DNA from 4 places in the Paraglaciecola sp. L1A13 genome. Region 1 is predicted to be linked to each of the others. Evidence: predicted binding sites of a transcription regulator. Region 1 holds the regulator's gene; each other region holds the start of a gene.
What was found. Region 1 encodes sigma-54, which starts transcription at its own class of promoters, with help from an activator protein. Its sites were predicted from a motif close to GTTGGCACGNNNNTNGNNT; they were not measured.
Positions count from the first base shown of each region.

Region 2: a site for sigma-54 is predicted at 2,654-2,672, ahead of GQR89_RS03570 (PEP-CTERM sorting domain-containing protein). Genes of this name have one in related genera too.
Region 3: a site for sigma-54 is predicted at 1,352-1,370, ahead of GQR89_RS20105 (BON domain-containing protein). Genes of this name have one in related genera too.
Region 4: a site for sigma-54 is predicted at 3,336-3,354, ahead of flhA (flagellar biosynthesis protein FlhA). Genes of this name have one in related genera too.

Region 1 covers NZ_CP047024.1:4,285,616-4,290,183, forward strand. The annotation lists gene GQR89_RS18080 (DNA/RNA non-specific endonuclease) at 1-2, shown strand, start outside; gene GQR89_RS18085 (HPr family phosphocarrier protein) at 62-340, opposite strand; gene rapZ (RNase adapter RapZ) at 337-1,182, opposite strand; gene ptsN (PTS IIA-like nitrogen regulatory protein PtsN) at 1,184-1,627, opposite strand; gene hpf (ribosome hibernation promoting factor) at 1,643-1,930, opposite strand; gene GQR89_RS18105 (RNA polymerase factor sigma-54) at 1,956-3,449, opposite strand; gene lptB (LPS export ABC transporter ATP-binding protein) at 3,572-4,297, opposite strand; gene lptA (lipopolysaccharide transport periplasmic protein LptA) at 4,297-4,568, opposite strand, start outside.
Region 2 covers NZ_CP047024.1:869,692-874,259, forward strand. The annotation lists gene GQR89_RS03565 (S9 family peptidase) at 402-2,321, opposite strand; gene GQR89_RS03570 (PEP-CTERM sorting domain-containing protein) at 2,736-3,533, shown strand; gene GQR89_RS03575 (DNA topoisomerase III) at 3,607-4,568, opposite strand, start outside.
Region 3 covers NZ_CP047024.1:4,710,900-4,715,467, reverse strand. The annotation lists gene GQR89_RS20115 (magnesium transporter) at 1-860, shown strand, start outside; gene GQR89_RS20110 (DUF1328 domain-containing protein) at 1,048-1,230, shown strand; gene GQR89_RS20105 (BON domain-containing protein) at 1,414-1,962, shown strand; gene GQR89_RS21400 (hypothetical protein) at 2,063-2,224, shown strand; gene GQR89_RS20100 (diguanylate cyclase) at 2,315-3,247, shown strand; gene purD (phosphoribosylamine--glycine ligase) at 3,319-4,568, opposite strand, start outside.
Region 4 covers NZ_CP047024.1:3,488,575-3,493,142, forward strand. The annotation lists gene flhF (flagellar biosynthesis protein FlhF) at 1-1,157, opposite strand, end outside; gene flhA (flagellar biosynthesis protein FlhA) at 1,192-3,294, opposite strand; gene flhB (flagellar biosynthesis protein FlhB) at 3,404-4,528, opposite strand; gene fliR (flagellar biosynthetic protein FliR) at 4,544-4,568, opposite strand, start outside.

The DNA.
Region 1 (4,568 bases):
AAAACATTAGCGATTAATGTTAGGGATATTATTCAGGCTTAAAAAAATACACTAATGAAGTCTATTCACTTTCGTTAAACTTACCCACAATGAGCTTTTCTACTGCTTCCATGGCTTGTTGGGCATCTATGCCTTGTGAAATAACCAGTACTTCTTTGCCCTGACAACTCTCAAGCATCATCAAGCCCAGTACACTGCTAGCAGAGGCACTTTTATCGTCCTGCACTATGGTCACTTCAGCGTCGAATTGATTGGTCAGCTTAACCAATTCTGTCGCTGCTCTGGCATGCAAGCCGAGCTTATTTACAATGAGTAAAGTCTTTTCTAAACGCTCACTCATCGATTGAGTTCTCGATGGCGAATTTGTACATCAGGATGCGAAGCACTAAAAGTCTTGGCAAGCATTTCAACCACGTAAACCGAACGATGTTGACCGCCGGTGCAGCCTATCGCAACAGTGACATAGCTGCGATTATTACGCTCTAAATGTGGCAACCAAGTTGAAATCAAATTTTGGATTTGCCAGATAAATTTAGTCACTATGGGTTGCGAGCCAAGAAATATCTCTACTGGCGAATCGAGACCGGTCAACGGTTTTAAATCTGGTTCCCAATGTGGATTCGGCAAAAAACGTGCATCAAATACGTAATCTGCATCTTTGGGAATACCATGCTTAAAACCAAAACTTTCAAACACCAATACTAAACGTGAACTTTTTTTACCTAAAATACGTTCGCGCACTAATTCAGCAAGCTGATGAATCGATAGTTGGTCAGTATCTATGTACAAGTCAGCACGCTCAGCAATAGGCGCCAGTAATTGGCTTTCTGCTTGAATAGCACCAGCTAACGATTTGTTCTGTTTTGATAACGGATGTAGGCGACGCGTTTCGCTAAAGCGTTTGATAAGTACATCATCGCTAGCATCTAAATAAAGAATGGTCATTTCCCACGTCGAAGGTAGATAATCAAGTATCTCTACCAATTCATTGGGATCTTTGGGGAGATTGCGCACATCAATACTGACCGCCACTTGGTCATACTCATCGACTACAGTATGGGTCAACGTAGGCAACAAATTGACTGGGATGTTATCGACACAGTAGTAGCCCAAATCTTCCAACGATCTTAATACAACGGACTTACCTGAGCCTGAGCGACCGCTTATAATAATAAGTTTCATATCAACTGAGTACCTGAAATAGTGCTTGGTCAGTAGTCGCGCTACGCAATTCCTTCAAGACATCTTTATCACTGAATTTTTTGGCGATCGCGGATAAGGTTTGTAAATGCTCGTTGGCCTTCTCTTCAGGCACCAATATCGCGAAAAATATGTCCACAGGCATATTATCGATAGCATCGTATTGAACCGGAGGTTGACAAGTCACCAGCACAGCTAAGGTAGACTCAAGACCTTTTATACGGCCATGGGGCAACGCAATACCACCACCAATTCCTGTACAGCCCACCTTTTCTCTACTACTTAAGCTGGCCAAAATAGTGGCTTGGTCTATCTCAACAAGGTGCTGAGAGGCCACCTGACTGATGAGCTCTAAGATGCGTTTTTTGCTAGAACCCTGAACTGCGCATAAAACGCAGTCAGGGTGAAGAATACTTGAAATTTCCATTATTTACCTGATGGGTTAATGGCGCTTAACTTTCTCTTTATGCTTAATGACTTGGCGATCGAGCTTATCTATTAGCCCGTCTATCGCGGCGTACATATCGCTGTGTTCCATGGTTGCAAAAACATCTGCTCCATTCAAATGTATCGTAGCTTCAGCTTTTTGGTTCAGCTTTTCTACATTGAGAATGACGTGAACATTGTTAATTTGATCGAAGTGCCGCTCTAGCTTGGTAAATTTAGTATCAACATAATCTTTAAGTGAATCGGTAACATCCACATGGTGACCAGTAATATTAATTTGCATAACGCCTCTTCCTTCTTTAATCAGCCTACAATAGGCTTTTTCGTTGGTTCGACGGGGGTATCATAAGAGATTCCCGGTATTTTGCTATCGTTCGCCTAGCAACCATAATGCCTTGATCAGCTAACAATTGAGCAATCTTGCTGTCGCTTAACGGCTTACTGGGTTTTTCAGCCGCGACCAATTTCTTAATCAACGCACGTATTGCAGTTGATGAACATTCTCCGCCAGTTTCGGTAGCAACATGGCTAGAGAAGAAATACTTCAACTCAAAAATACCTCTAGGGGTATGCATATACTTTTGCGTGGTAACACGAGAAATAGTCGACTCATGCATCTCAACCATTTCTGCTACATCATTCAATACCATAGGCTTCATCATTTCTGGACCGTGTTCAAAAAAGCCCATTTGCTGTTGCACTATACAGTTTGACACTTTTAATAACGTATCGTTGCGACTCTCAACACTTTTAATAAACCATTTGGCTTCTTGCATGTGTGAGCGAATAAATTGACTGTCACTAGTATTTTTTGCTTTACGACTCATGGCCGCATACTGCTGATTTACATTCAACTTTGGCAAGCTGTCGGGATTGAGTTCGACTGTCCAGCGGCCATTCTTTTTGCTCACCGAAACATCAGGTATTACATATTCTGGTTCGCCTTTTATCAAAGCGCTACCTGGACGTGGGTTTAATGTCTTGAGTAAGCGCATTACTTCGCGTAAATCATCTTCTTTTAAACGTGATTTACGCATTAACGTCCGATAATCCTTACTGCTCAGTAAATCCGCATACTCACCGATCAGTGTTTTGGCTTCTTCTAACCAAGGCGTATCTGGCGCAAACTGACGTAACTGAACCAATAAACACTCCTGCGGAGTGCGAGAACCTGAACCGATAGGATCAAACATCTGAATCCGTTTTAGCACGCATTCAACTTCATCAAGTTCTATCTCTTCATCATCCATACTCGTCAGTACGTCTTCAACACTCATGGTCAAATAACCAGACTCATCAATAGAGTCAATAATGGCCGTCGCTATCGCCACATCAGTATCGCTAAAATGTGTTAAGCGCATCTGCCATAGCAGGTGATCTTGAATATTGTCAGTGGTTTCCCCCTGAAAAATTTGCTCATCGTCGCCTGCTGACCCACTCGAAATACTTGATGCAGGAGCGGATGACGCACTGATGTATTCATCCCACGTGGTATCCATGGGTAAATCTTCGGGTATATCATTTTTTTCTAGGGCTTCACTTGCATCAATATTATCGCTGCTAGTTTCGACGATCTCATTGTTGTCTTTAGACGCAGGATCTAACGAATTATCGTTAAGTGCACTGTCGCCAGATTCTTGGTCAGTAGGCTCTTCTATCTCCAAAAGCGGATTTGAATCCAACGCTTCTTGAATTTCTAGCTGTAAGTCCAGCGTAGAAAGCTGCAACAAGCGTATAGCCTGCTGCAACTGCGGAGTCATAGTGAGTGATTGACTAAATTTTAATTGTAAAGAGGGTTTCATTTACTTCTTTATTATGTCCGTTGCAAACTATCTATATGCTGTGGTTGATTCAATTTGACTGTATTTGTCTCACCAAGCGCCTGATAAATATCTCGATAAAAAGAGTGGCTGTTTCACAGTAACTATAGCCTGAATTGTTCACCTAGGTATACATCTCTTACACGTTGATCACTTAATACTTCTTCGGCTGTACCGGAAGCAATCAATTCACCTTGGCTGACAATATACGCCTTTTCACAAACATCGAGTGTCTCTCTTACGTTGTGGTCTGTTATCAAAACACCAATGCCACGATCACGTAAATGCTGAATAATTTTCTTGATATCATTAACCGAAATAGGGTCTACACCAGCAAAGGGCTCGTCAAGTAAAATAAATTCTGGGTCAGCGGCAAGGGCACGCGCTATTTCTACGCGCCTGCGTTCACCGCCTGACAAACTCATACCAGCGCTGTTTCGAATATGATTAATATTGAATTCGTCTAATAATGAATCTGCCTGTTGCTCTCTTTGGTCTGTCGTTAGCTCTTTGCGCGTTTGCAAAATAGCCATTAAATTCTGATACACAGTCAACTTACGAAAAATAGAAGCTTCTTGAGGCAAATAGCCAATCCCTAAACGTGCCCGCATATGCATTGGTTGCAAGGTAAGATCTTGCTGGTCGATGCATATTTCGCCTTTGTCTAGGGGTACAAGTCCCACTATCATGTAGAAGGTGGTCGTTTTACCCGCGCCATTGGGACCGAGCAAGCCCACAATTTGGCCCGTAGAAACTTCAAGGCTTACATCCCGTACAACCTGCCGAGACTTGTAGGATTTAGCCAAGTGAGTGGCTCTTAAGGTCGCCATTATGGATTTACGTCCTGTTTAGGTTGGTCAGGTAAGTCGCTTGCCTTATTTTCTTGAGGCGTTTTCTTGTTGTCAGAAGCCGCTTTTTTTGAAGGCTGAAAAATAGTGATCACTCGGCCATTACCTTCATTTTCGCCTTCTCCTTGAGCAACGATTTGCTCAAGTTCCATATTAAAAGTAATCGACTCACCTTTAACACTGCTATTATTTTGCTTTAATTGCGCATTTCCCTCTAGGGTAAGGGTGCGTAAATCACGACGATACTCTATCT
Region 2 (4,568 bases), 1.5 Mb from region 1:
CAATTCCATTTTTAACACTCAAAAATATAAATTTTGCTTTGTTTATGCTCGCAGGCTTCGCAAAAAGAACCTGGTATAAATTGATAACGTCGCCTGGTTTACAGATAATTTTTTAAGCCAAACCTATGGGAGATAGATATGGTTTTGTGTATATATGGTTGATCATCAGACTTTTGTTATTGGCAAGTATCATCATGATCGAACTGAAATAGTATTTGTCAGCCCAAGGGGGACTGCGTATCGATTGCGACCGATGGTTTGGGGGAATATTCAAAAAAAGGTGAGGAAAATATGAGTTTCAGCAGCCGGTAGAATTTCGCACACACTAGCCGCTGTCTTCATTGCGCTAGGTCAACTGAAACTGACGTAGCGCACAATTTGGGTTATTGCTTGCTGAGCACTTATTCGCTAATAGCGGCGGATTGGCTTGAGGCGTTGTCGCCTAAATGCACTTTTAAAAAAGCATCCATTTCTGCAAATACTCGATGACGATTACGTTGAATAGATAAATAATGATCGCCATTTTTCAATTCCACGTATTTGACATCTTTGTTTAAATCTTGCAGTTCATCAAACATTTCACGGCTTTGACCTACTTCTACCACGCGATCATCTTCTCCGTGTAGTAATAGCATGGGAATATTAATTTTTTCTGCGCTGTAATAAGGAGAACGGGCCGCTAAGTCATCTTCATCGTCGCCAATTTGCTTTTTAACAAATTTCTTATTTAGAAAATATCTACTCTTACTGACTAAGCGTTGTAGATCCATCACACCGGCAAAACTAATCGCACACTTGAATAAATCAGGGCTTTTAACGGTGGCCATGGCAGCAGCATATCCACCATAACTCGCCCCTACAATACATATGCGATTAGGGGCAGCGATTTTTTCATCTATCAGCCAGTGGGTGGCATCCGTGATGTCGTCTTGCATAGTTAATCCCCAACCCTGCATTTGACTATTGGCGAATTGTTTGCCGTAACCCGACGAGCCCCTGAAATTAGGGCGAAAGACGGCGTATCCTCGATTAGTGAAAAATGACGTCCAATAATCAAAGCCGTCATATTCTCTCGCGCCAGGTCCACCGTGAGGGTGCACTATGGTTGCAATGGGCCCATTGGCCCCATTGGGCAGGGACAAATAACCTTCTATTTTTGTACCGTCTCGCGCGGTATAACTCACTAAATTGTGGTTGGTGGGGGCGAGGTCTTGTAGACCTGGATATTGCTCGAAGAGCATCACCAGCGACCTTTTTGGACGATTACCTAAAAAATATTCACCAGGTATAAAGTCGCTTTCTGTATAAAGTAGATAGCTTTCTTCGTCGTCGCTAAAATCAATTAAATAATTACTCGTATCAGGTAGAGCTTTGTCTAACGAGGCTTGGAAATGTTGATAATTCTCATCCCAATATATTCTGCCCGTCGGGCTATTAGCATGGCGTATACCAATGACATCGTTAAGCTTGGTGGAATAAATCAGTGAGCCATCTACATCATAATCGGGATCCTCAAAGACTAATGTGGATTCCTGGGTAGTAAGGTTTATTTTATATAAGGCTTTTTTATCGCCCTTGTAAGCATTGTAAAATAATATGTTGGGGTCTTTCGCAAAGCCCAAAGGTGCGATACTCACTTCTTCTAGTGCGTTGTGTTCAAACATCTTTTGCCAATCGTCTTCCCCTGGTAAACGATAATGAATAGACGCTTTGCCCGTTTTATAGTTAAGAGATTCACCCAAGCGCACATTGCCCTGACGGTCGGCCATCCAGCTTCGTACCCTCATTTTGCTTCTTTGTAGTCGATGTCTACTTCGCGTGTTGATGTTGACTCTATATACAGATGGCATGTTGGCCACATCGAGATCTAATGCGAGCAGTATATGGTCAGGATCATCAGGCAAAAAAGACACGACTGTATCTTGAAATTGTGATCTGTGTTCGTTCGAACGACCGGATTTTGGTCTAAATAAATTACGCTGCTTGACTTCATCTTCACCAATATTTATGGCGACTAGCTGCGTTTCAGTGAACTTTACCGTGCCTTGGGTGCGGGCAATCCGCAGGCTGACGATGACCGTTTCTTCATTGGCCCATCTAAACCAGCTGACCTTCACACCTTCATTATCTGATTTAACCAACATTTTTACTTTGTTCGTTTTTAAATCTAAAACGGAAAGCACAGAAACCTCGGGATTGAGGTAGTTTTTGATAAAAGCAATTTGCTCGCCATTGGGTGATAAATCGGGTTTTACCACTAATGGCAATCGACTGTATTGGGTTGTGGGCAGCTCAACACCTTTACTCGGTAAACTCAGCATCAAACTTACCGATATTATAAAGACGCTCAAAGCGCCCGGGACGTTCCTTATCATTGCATTCATCCTTTACATCTAATTCAACCTTTATCCTAACATCGTCGTTAAAAAGTAACACTGCGCTTGGGTAATTTAATTTATCTGTGTTGTAGAGGTTATTACTTCCTGCAAAATAAACGGATGTTTTAGACTTAAATATTCCGTCCTTTTTATTTGTGGTTAAAAATAGATTTATTCAATATATATCTATTAAAATCATCAGGTTAACTTGTCAGGCTTTTTTACAGTGTTAAAATTGTTAATTTTTAAGCTATTGATATTAAAGGGTATTTTTTAGTGGCTGGTTTTTTGCTTATTCGCCGCGCCTCTAAAAACTTAGACGCTATAAAAAGTCAATAAAATCACATGGAAGCAGTAATGAAATTAATCTCTTTAAAGCACGTATTTCCCGTTTTATGTTTAGGTGTAGCCACTATGCATACTGGTGCAACGGTTATCGATAATGTTGATAATCTGAATGGTATATATTTTACGGAAAGTTTTCAGGCTAGCTCTGAGCCAAGTAGCGCGCCAAACTCTGAGCCGAGTAATGTTGTGCAACCTCTAGACTCTGCAAATTTAGGAGTGATCTGTGATGATACTATTCTTTCCTCAATACCTTGCGGCGGCGGAGATGATGAAATCGATCCTGGTTATGCGGACAAAGGGGTTGGAACATACACTGTCACTAACAATCTAGTGAACAGTACATTGGTGGGGTTTGGTATAACGAATGTGGATACCGTCGCATGGATTGACGATGAACTTGATGCTTGGGTTGGAAATCAATACGTTAGCTACACTGCTATGACGATCGATGCATCTAATTGGCAAACTGAAAAATTATACGGTGTAGATGATGAAGTGAACACCGCACAAGATTTGTACGGTGATATTGATGACTTTTTTAAAGACGGTGAAAATACGTTGAATTGGTATAGTTATTTCGATGGGGCATTAGGATATGGTCAAAGTTGGGGAGGGTTCAAATTTTATGGCGATGGACCCCGCTCATCTTTATATGGGATATTAGAAGTTGATGGTTCACCAACCGTGTTTGCTAATGGCATTACGCCGTTAAACGCTAATACCCCCGTTACTAATGTACCTGCACCAGGCGCGTTAGCTTTGTTAGCTCTAGGTATATTTGGCGCGTTATTACGTCGCCGCAAGTAGAAGCAAACTGAAGTAAAAGCAAAACTAAGCAACCGTTAGGGTTAGCCGAGCGGTTTTTTTTATTAAAAATTTATTAATTTGCTTTCTTCTTTCGCCATTTCTTTTTGTAAGCGGGTTTAGTCGACGCAAGACCGGCGAATTGACTCGTGTCTATTTGCTGGCTGGCGCCGATTAACTGTGTAAGTGATAGCGTTAAGGGTTGCATAAAATCTTGATAACGCATCTGTCGCTGGGCAATTTTATCTAGGTTTGACTCCCAAATAGCCGTCATATCAGGCTGAGTTGCTTCACTGGGAAGGGCGTTTATCAGCGCTTTACCTGTGGGAGACGCGTGTATTTCCTTACCTACTTTTTGCATAAACAGACGTTTAAAAAGTAAATCAATAATCGACGCACGGGTGGCTTCAGTACCTAAACCGTCCGTGTCTTTTAAAATCTTCTTAATGTTGCTGTCTTGTACATAGCGAGCAATGCCGGTCATGGCTGCCAATAGCGTCGCTTCGCTGAAGTGCTTGGGCGGGGAGGTTTGTTTTTCAACCATTTGTGAATCAATGCAGTCCAGTATTTGTCCCTTTGTCAGGGAAGGGAGTTGAGGCTCGTGCTTATCCTCATTTTGTTTGGTTAATGCTAGCCAGCCTTGATCTGTGGTGGACTTTGCTTTTGCCATAAACTCGCCTCCGGCAATGGTAATCACTGCGGTTTGTTCCTGATATTTATGAGGCCCATAGAACTGCATTAAATATTGAGTAGCAATCAACTGATATATCTTCGCTTCGTCCGGTGTCAAAATTGCCAAGGCCTTCGTTCGACTGGTAGGGATAATTGCATGGTGGGCGTCGACTTTACTGTCGTTCCACGCTTTTGACTTGAGTTTACAGTTGGCATTTTCTACCGCGTTTTGCTGGGCTGGTGAGTTCGCTTTAATGGCACTTAATACAGCGGACGCTTCGCGAAAATGCTCAAGGGGTAAATAACGTGAATCGGAGCGTGGATAAGTTATGAGCTGATGCCGCTCGTACAACGATTGGCAAATAT
Region 3 (4,568 bases), 430 kb from region 1:
GTGATATACCCACTCATGCCGACACTATTTTTTTAGTCAATCGGGCAGGTCAGTTTTCTGAAGCTGTAAAATTGACTAAGGTTATGGGATTACCTGAACATGTTCCGCTGGTGGATTTATCGGAAGAGGTATTTGACACTATTAATGCCACTGACGAATTGACGTTGGCATCATTAACGGTGCAGCGTTCTGGGTTCGCGTCATTGCCAGTAGTGGACGAGCAAAATAAAGTCCTAGGTCGTCTGGATATTTCAACTGCGAGCGAATTACTTAACGAATTTTACGAGCGTCAAGTTATGGCAACGGCGGGCATGGATGAAGATGAGGATTTGTTCTCATCGGTGCCTAAGAGTGCCAAAAATCGAGCTGTATGGTTGGGCATAAACCTACTTACCGCATTTTTAGCGTCAGCTTTCATTGGTATGTTTGAAGCAACTCTGCAACAGGTCGTAGCCTTAGCTGTTCTTATGCCGATTGTGGCTAGTATGGGCGGAATTGCTGGCAGTCAGACCTTAACATTGATGATACGAGGTCTTGCCCTTGGTCAGGTTACCAGCTCAAACGTAAAGGCGCTGTTGAAAAAAGAGTTAAGTGTTGGTGGGTTAAATGGTGTCGTTTGGGCGCTAGTAATCGGTTGCATTGCCTCTTTCTGGTTTTCAGACCTTATGCTGGGCGTAGTTATCTGTTTAGCTATTCTATTGAACATCGTTGCGGCAGCTGCCGCAGGAGTGATAGTGCCTGTGGTATTGAATAAGTTTGATATAGATCCTGCGTTATCAGGTTCGGTGATCCTAACCACGGTGACCGACATTGTTGGATTTGTGGCTTTCTTGGGCTTAGGTTCGTTATTTTTATTGTAGTTGAGCGGCTATGTAAACTTTTCTACCACCAGTGAAAAAGCTACAGGGTGCAAAGTAAATATAACTGATTTCCCAATAAATTTAGGGGCTTATAGCCGATTTTAAAGGTTGGCATACATGTCGCTTGTAGCAGTGGGCTAAAGGGTAAAATTTACCCTTTGCTTTATCTGTTGTGAGGGAAGTGTATATGTTGACTTGGGCCCTAACATTTTTTGTTATAGGCGTTATTGCAGCCGTATTTGGTTTTGGTGGCGTAATAGGTGTTGCTGCCAGTATTGCCAAACTGATTTTTTTGCTGTGTGTTGTGTTGGTTATCGTATTTTGTGTGGTGGCATTTTTACAATACAAAGCGACACGTAAAAAATCTTGATCTCCTTTGCTTGCGTTTTACCTAATGCATTTTTTACCGCATCAAAGGTAACTACTACATTATATTTCTATCTTTGTGAGCGTTTTGCTGCTTATTAAGTGATGTAGATCAATACGGCGTATGTGGCATCTTTATAGCATTGATATGTTATTAGATAATCTAACGAGTTCTCAGGAGACTAAAATGAGTAGAGTAATTCGTAATTTTTTACTATTAACAGCGCTAAGCAGCGCCAGTCTTTACGTTCAAGCAGGCAATTATTGGAAGGCGAGTGCTCAAGATGGTTGGCTTGATGGATACATCGAAGCAACACTGTTGCTAAATGGCAACTTAGATGCAACCAGTATTGATACCGATGTAGAAAACGGCAAAGTGACACTACGCGGTAAGGTCGAAACTGACACTGATAAGGACCTTGCACAGGAGCTCGTTCTAGGTATAGAGGGAGTCAACGGCTTAGAGAATATGCTGACGGTTTTTTCCCCGGGCGACAATGAAGACAGTGTTGTGCAACGTAAACTTACCGATGGAAAAGTCGCAACGGTGGTCAAAACCCGTCTTTTAGTGGCGCCAGATATCGGCAGTACCAAAATTAATGTGAACAGTAATAAAGGCGTCGTTGTATTGGAAGGTCAAGTTAAGAGTGATGCTGAAAAGCAACTCGCAGTGGAGGTAGCAAAGAAGGCCAGCGATGTTGAGCAAGTAATAAACAATCTAAAAGTCAGTGATTAATGCCAAAGAGCGTAATCCACCAGTAAAACCCCTGTTCCTGATATGCGGCGTACTCCTTTCGGACAGGTAGAACATAATAAATAGTAGTAAGGGTATATGTATGAACAATGAAAATAAGAATAAATATTTCAATTGGTTTGATAAAGTAAATAGGCAGGAACCAAGTAACGACGACTTTATTGAGCGTTTAGTTCAGGAAAATGCTTTGTTGAAAAAAATACTCCTGCAAAAAGAGCAAGAAGCAGTTGAATCCGCTGTGTGAATATTGAACAATAGCTCTATAATTGTCGTGTCAGGCGCGCCCAAGTCGAATATGATTGGGCGATAGAGCTAATTCAATAATAGAGCTATTATGCAAAACCCCGCTACACCTAACGTATTGAAGCAAACACTGTTAGTGATCGGTGATGTTGATGAGCGGCTGGGTCGTTTTACTGCTCACTTTTCCGGGTCTTTTCTACTGTTAATTAGTTCCGAAACTGAAGAAGCATTACAACTAACCTTAAACGAACCGGTTGATCTAGTTATGATCTGCGTTTCATCAAAGAATATTGACTGGCTTCTATTATGCTCGCATCTTAAAGACCATCCGCTTACCTTAGATATCCCTATTATCCTGTTCGGTCACGAACCTTCTAAAACAACGTTAGTGTCGGGTTTAGAAGCTGGGGCTTTAGATTTTATTCCCCTGCCTTTGGATTTCGATATTCTCGACGTAAAAATTCGTAATCATATGCAGCTTTCTGCCAAGTTACGCACGCTGGCGCTTATATCGTGCACCGATGGTTTAACTGGTGTGCCCAATCGCATGCAGCTTGATACGACATTTCATCGCTTTTGGTATGCGGCTATTCGTGGCCAACATGAGTTCTCGGTCCTGATGATCGATATCGACTTTTTTAAAGGTTTTAACGATACCTATGGTCATGTAGCGGGTGATGAATGTCTCAAGAGAGTGGCGACTGCTATTCATGACTGTCTTCAGCGCGAAAGTGATGCAATGGGGCGTTACGGCGGAGAAGAGTTCTTGGTGCTATTACCGTTTACTGATAAGTCTGGCGCGGAACTTATTGGTCGTCTTATTCTCTCGACAATCGAACAATTGGGTATAGAAAATAAATCTTCAATGGTAAATGGTAAAGTCACTGTGAGCGTCGGCGTAGCTAGCCTCAAGCACAATGAAATCAATGACGAAAACTTTAATCACCCAGAATTTCTTATTGAACAAGCAGATAAATGTTTATATGCAGCCAAGCATCAGGGGCGAAACCGTTTAGTTAGTTAAGCCAAGTTCGTTAATAAAACTAAAAGGCCTGAGTCCGATTCAATATCGAAATCAGGCCTTGTTAGTAACTTTTATTTAGCCTTTTGTTCTCGGGCTATCGCTCGGTAAGCTATGTCATCACGGTAAAACATGCCCTGCCAACTGATCGTTTTAGCCAATTCATAGGCGCGTTGTTGGGCGTCAGTGACGGTTTCGCCTAACGCCGTGGCGCATAAAACGCGGCCGCCATTAGTGGTAACTTGACCGTTTATTTCTTTGGTACCGGCATGAAAAATTTTGGCGCTTGAGTCCTCATTTTGGCTTAAACCGCTGATCACATCACCTTTGTTATATTCTTGAGGGTAACCGCCAGCGGCGAGAACCACACCTACTGCTGCCCTTGGGTCAAATTTTGCTGTGGCTTGGTCTAACTTACCTTCCACCGCCAATTGTACTAATTCAACTAAATCAGATTGCAAACGCAGCATAATGGGCTGAGTTTCAGGATCGCCAAACCGGCAGTTATATTCAATAACCTTAGGTGTGCCATCGGCCATGATCATCAAACCCGCATATAAAAAGCCGTGGTAATCATTACCTTCACTAGCCATGCCCTGTACTGTAGGATAAATTACGTCGTCCATCACCCGCTGATGAATTTCATCTGTCACTACTGGTGCTGGAGAGTAAGCACCCATACCGCCCGTATTTGGTCCTGTATCGCCGTTGCCTACGCGTTTGTGGTCTTGGCTAGTGGCAAATGGTAATACATGCTTACCGTCGACCATCACGATGAAGCTTGCTTCTTCGCCATCTAAAAACTCTTCGATAACCACGCGGCTACCAGCTTCACCGAAAGCGTTGCCGGCTAACATGTCGCGCACAGCATCTTCAGCTTCAGCTAGAGTCATAGCGACAATTACACCCTTACCTGCGGCTAGACCATCGGCTTTGATTACGATAGGAGCGCCTTTTTCTTGCAAGTAAGCCAAAGCAGGCTCAATTTCGGTAAAGTTCTGATAATCAGCAGTAGGAATATTGTGACGAGCTAAGAAATCCTTGGTGAAAGCCTTTGAGCCTTCCAACTGCGCCGCCGCTTTACTTGGACCAAAAATGGCTAATCCTTCAGCTTGGAATGCATCAACCACGCCGAGAACTAATGGGACTTCAGGGCCAACAATTGTCAGGCCAATAGCGTTTTGTTTAGCGAATGTGACCAGTGCACTAATGTCTTCGACATCAATTGGCACATTTTCTAATTTAGGCTCAAGGGCAGTACCTGCATTACCAGGGGCCACATAGACTTGGCTTACACCGTTAGATTGTGCCGCTTTATAGCCAA
Region 4 (4,568 bases), 800 kb from region 1:
TTGTGCTCGATGGCTGCACTAATCGCCTCTCCAAGACTGTAGCATTCATCTAATTTGGTGAAAATACAACCCTGTAACGAAATCTGCTTATAAGCTTTTATGGTTTGCTGCATAACCTGATACTGGCTATTTGCTTGCATCACTAAATAACTGCTGATATTTGCCGTGGTGCTTTGTTTCAGCGTTTCTAACTGTTTGATCAGTCTAACATCTCTTTGACCAAAACCCGCAGTATCAATAAGTATGAGACGTTTATTTCTAAACTGGAATAACAAATCGGACAATTCTTCAGCGTTTTGTGCTTTTTTAACCGAACAACCAATGATTCGAGCGTAGGTAGAAATTTGTTCATAAGCAGCAATACGGTAACTATCAATCGTTATTAAGCCGACATTTTCAGCGCCATACTTTTGCGCAGCCTGCGCCGCTAATTTAGCAACTGTGGTTGTCTTACCTGTACCCGTAGGACCCATTAAAACAGCAATACCGCCTTTGACTAACAAATTACTTTCTTCAGTCTGAATACGATTTGCCAATAACTTTAACAAAAACAACCAAGCTTGGCGCTCATCAGCCTTTGCCGGCGTATAAGAAACCACTTCATTAGCTAACGTTTGACTAATGCCCATTTTCTGTAACTTATTGGTTAAATACCCGTGCAATGGATGATTTCTGCTTTTATCTTGCTGTATCAAACCAGCCACTTGAAACTGTAGTACATTACGAAGAGACGCTAGTTCTTGACGCATCTCATTAAGTGCATCTTCTTGCTGAGGCTCACGAGGAGCGGTAGTCCGAGCAACTGGGGGAGGATTCGCATTACGTTGTGGCTGTGCTTGTACATGTTCAGGCTTATGAGTTTGCAATGACGCTTCTTTGGCATTTATTTGCTTTTCCAAAAGCGCTCGTAGGCTATCGGGTCCGCTGTCACCGATAATTTCGCTGAGCGTTGGAGTAGATTCAACCTTACGTTTAGGTGCAGATGCTGGGGCAGCGTGTTTTGGGCTTACCGTCGGCTCTCTGTCATATGCGGCAACAATTTCCACACCGTCATTAAGTTTTTTATTGGACATAATGACAGCGTCATCACCCAATTCATCTTTGACTTGTTTCAATGCTTCTCGCATATCTTTGCCATAAAAGCGTCTAATTTTCACAATTTACCCCTTGCTACTTACATCTCGTGACGGACTATTGACCTACCGCACTGACTATTTTTATTTGTTTGTCATCTGGAATTTCTTGGTATGACAATACATGTAAACCTTGTACTGCGTGTTTCAAGAATCGTGATAACACTGGGCGTAACATACCTGACGTTAATAATACGGCAGGCTCACCGGCTAATTCTTGTTGTTGAGAGGCATCATTTAGCGACTTTTGTAAACGTTCAGCTAAACCAGGTTCAATACCAGCGCCATCTCCACCACCTGCTTGAAGAGACTGGTGCAACATCTGTTCCAACTCTGGCGCCAAAGTTATGACTGGTAGTTCAGCTTGACCGCCGTTAATTTCTTGGATGATTAAACGCTTAAGAGAAATACGTAATGCTGAGACCAATACATCAGGATCCTGACTTTTCGGTCCGTATTCGCATAAAGTTTGTACTATCGTGCGTAAGTCACGAATCGGCACACCTTCGTAAAGCAATGTCTGCAGTACTTTAACCACAGTGCTTAATGAAAGAATATCTGGCACTAAACCTTCTACCAGCTTAGGACTTTGTTTGGCGAGAATATCCAACAGTTGCTGAACTTCTTCGTGGCCTAATAACTGATAGGCGTTGTTAGTCAGTAACTGGCTCAAATGAGTCGCAACAACTGTGGCGCTATCAACAACGGTGTATCCTAGGGTTTGTGCATGCTCTCGCTGATTGGCTCTTATCCAAACAGCATCTAGGCCAAATGCAGGATCTTTTGTTACCGTACCATCAAGTTTGCCAAATACCTGGCCTGGGTTAATAGCTAACTCATCGTCGTGACTAATTTCAGCCTCGCCAACAGCCACACCTAGCATTGAAATAGTATAATTATTTGGGCTTAAGTCTAGATTATCGCGAATATGTACAGGAGGGATAAGAAATCCCAATTCTTGCGATAATTTCTTACGAACTCCTTTAATACGCGTCAATAACTCGCCGCCTTGGGATTTATCAACCAGCGGAATTAAACGATAACCAACTTCAAGACCAATAGTGTCTACGTGCTGAACATCGTCCCAGCCGAGTTCTTTAATTTCTGCAGGCTGGGTATTGCCACGTTCAGGCGCAGGCACAAGTTCTTTGGGGGCAGAAGCGCGTTTTTGTTCACTCCACTGTTGGTAAAAAGCATACCCGCCCACTAAGGCACTAAAACCAAGGAAGGCCACATGTGGCATGCCTGGCACGATCCCCATGACAAAAAGAATACCACTAGTAATATACAAGGCTTGACGATTACCCAACTGACGAGTTAATTCTTGGCCCATTTCCTGTGAATCATTTTCTCTGGTCACGATTATTGCCGTCGCCACAGATAATAGTAACGACGGTATTTGCGCAACTAATCCATCACCAATAGTCAATAATGTGTATATTTCAATAGCTTGCCCAAAAGCCAAGTCATGTTGAAAAATTCCAATAAATAAACCACCCACAATATTGATCAGCATGATAAACATACCGGCTACTGCATCGCCTTTTACAAACTTAGATGCACCATCCATTGAACCATAAAAGTCAGCTTCACTGGTGACTTCAAAACGACGCTTGCGCGCTTCGTCTTGGTCGATAAAACCGGCATTTAAATCGGCATCTATTGCCATTTGTTTGCCCGGCATCGCATCTAGCGTAAAACGTGCGCTTACTTCTGAAATACGACCAGCACCTGCGGTGACCACTTTAAAGTTAATAATAAGTAGGATCGCAAATACCACTATACCTACCGCATAATTACCACCGATGACTACTTCACCAAACGATTGGATTACTTTACCAGCCGCATCTCCGCCTTCGTGCCCTTCAAGGAGTACAATTCGAGTAGAGGCAACGTTTAGGGCTAGACGTAGAACAGTGGCGATCAGCAAAACCAGTGGGAAAATACCAAAGTCTACCGGCTTCTTAGTAAAGACAGATACCAAAATAATGACTAAAGATAAGGCAATATTGAAACTGAACAATACGTCGAGAAGAAAAGCTGGCATGGGTAAAATAACCATACCCATGATGGCCAGCAAAACCAACGGAGCACCCATCTTAGACATCGCTGTCTGGAAGTGGCTTTTGTCGAAACTATTGAGATAAGCAGTAAGTTGCATAATGCGAATTTTTTGACACCTGGCGGACGTTTAACTTGATAAAGCAACTACCGCGCCAACTAACTCAATTCGGCATAAATGAAGGCTATCCAAAAGTGTAATAGCTGCCCTAACGCCTTAATTCATAGGGAATAGGCAAGTCTTTTGGGATCGATTTAGGACGTTTGCCCTTGCCATTTTTATAGGCTTTTAACTGAAATACATAAGCTAATATTTGAGCAACAGCCATAAATAGCTTTGCAGGAATCTCTGATTCAACTTCCGTGGAGTAATAAATTGCTCGAGCCAACATGGGCGAGGCAACAATGGGCACTTCGTGGGCACCGGCAATTTTCCGAATATGCATCGCCATTTCATCTACCCCTTTGGCAACAAGAACAGGCGCTCGGTTACCCTGTTGATCGTATTTCAACGCGATCGAATAATGCGTCGGGTTAGTGACAACAACATCTGCCGTCGGCACTTCTTGCATCATACGATTCGCGGCAGCCTGAAATTGCAGTCTGCGAATACGATTTTTAACTTGCGGGTCACCTTCGGCATTTTTATTTTCGTCTTTCACTTCCTGTTTAGACATTTTCATTTCTTTGTTGTGTTTATAGCTTTGGTAAGGCACATCAATCGCTGCGATAGGAATAAGTGCACAACACAACATAAGAAATGCCCATGAGATGAGATCCATGGCGTGAAACAAATTCTGTGGATATAGCTCCAAGTCAAGATGAAGGGCTTCGTCCTTAAAAACAAGCATGGCCACGTAAGCCATACCCATGATCACAAAAACTTTAGCGATCGCCTTTAGCAGCTCGACTAAGCCGTTCATACCAAACATACGCTTGATACCGGCAATAGGATTGAGCTTACTTGCCTTAGGAGCAGCACCTTGCCAGGTGAAGTTATACCCGCCTAATGCAATATTACCGTATATTCCTGCAGCAGTGATAATCACCATATACAGCATAACAGGAGTACTCACTGCCTCAATGGCATAACCCCACGCTTGAAACATATGGGTAAAATCATAGGTTTCGTCTCTGGACAAAGTGAACATACGCTGAGAGACAATATATATCGCCTTGGCGATTTGCCCACCCATCATAATAAATGCAGCGGCACTGAATACTAAAACCAACGCGGTAGAAAGCTCTTTTGAGCGAGCAATTTGCCCTTTTTTTCTGGAGTCCGTCGTTTTTTTGGCTGTGGGGTCTTCTGTTTTTTCGTTAGCATCAGACATGACTACTCTCCTCCATTATGGACATACATTGACCAGCTGA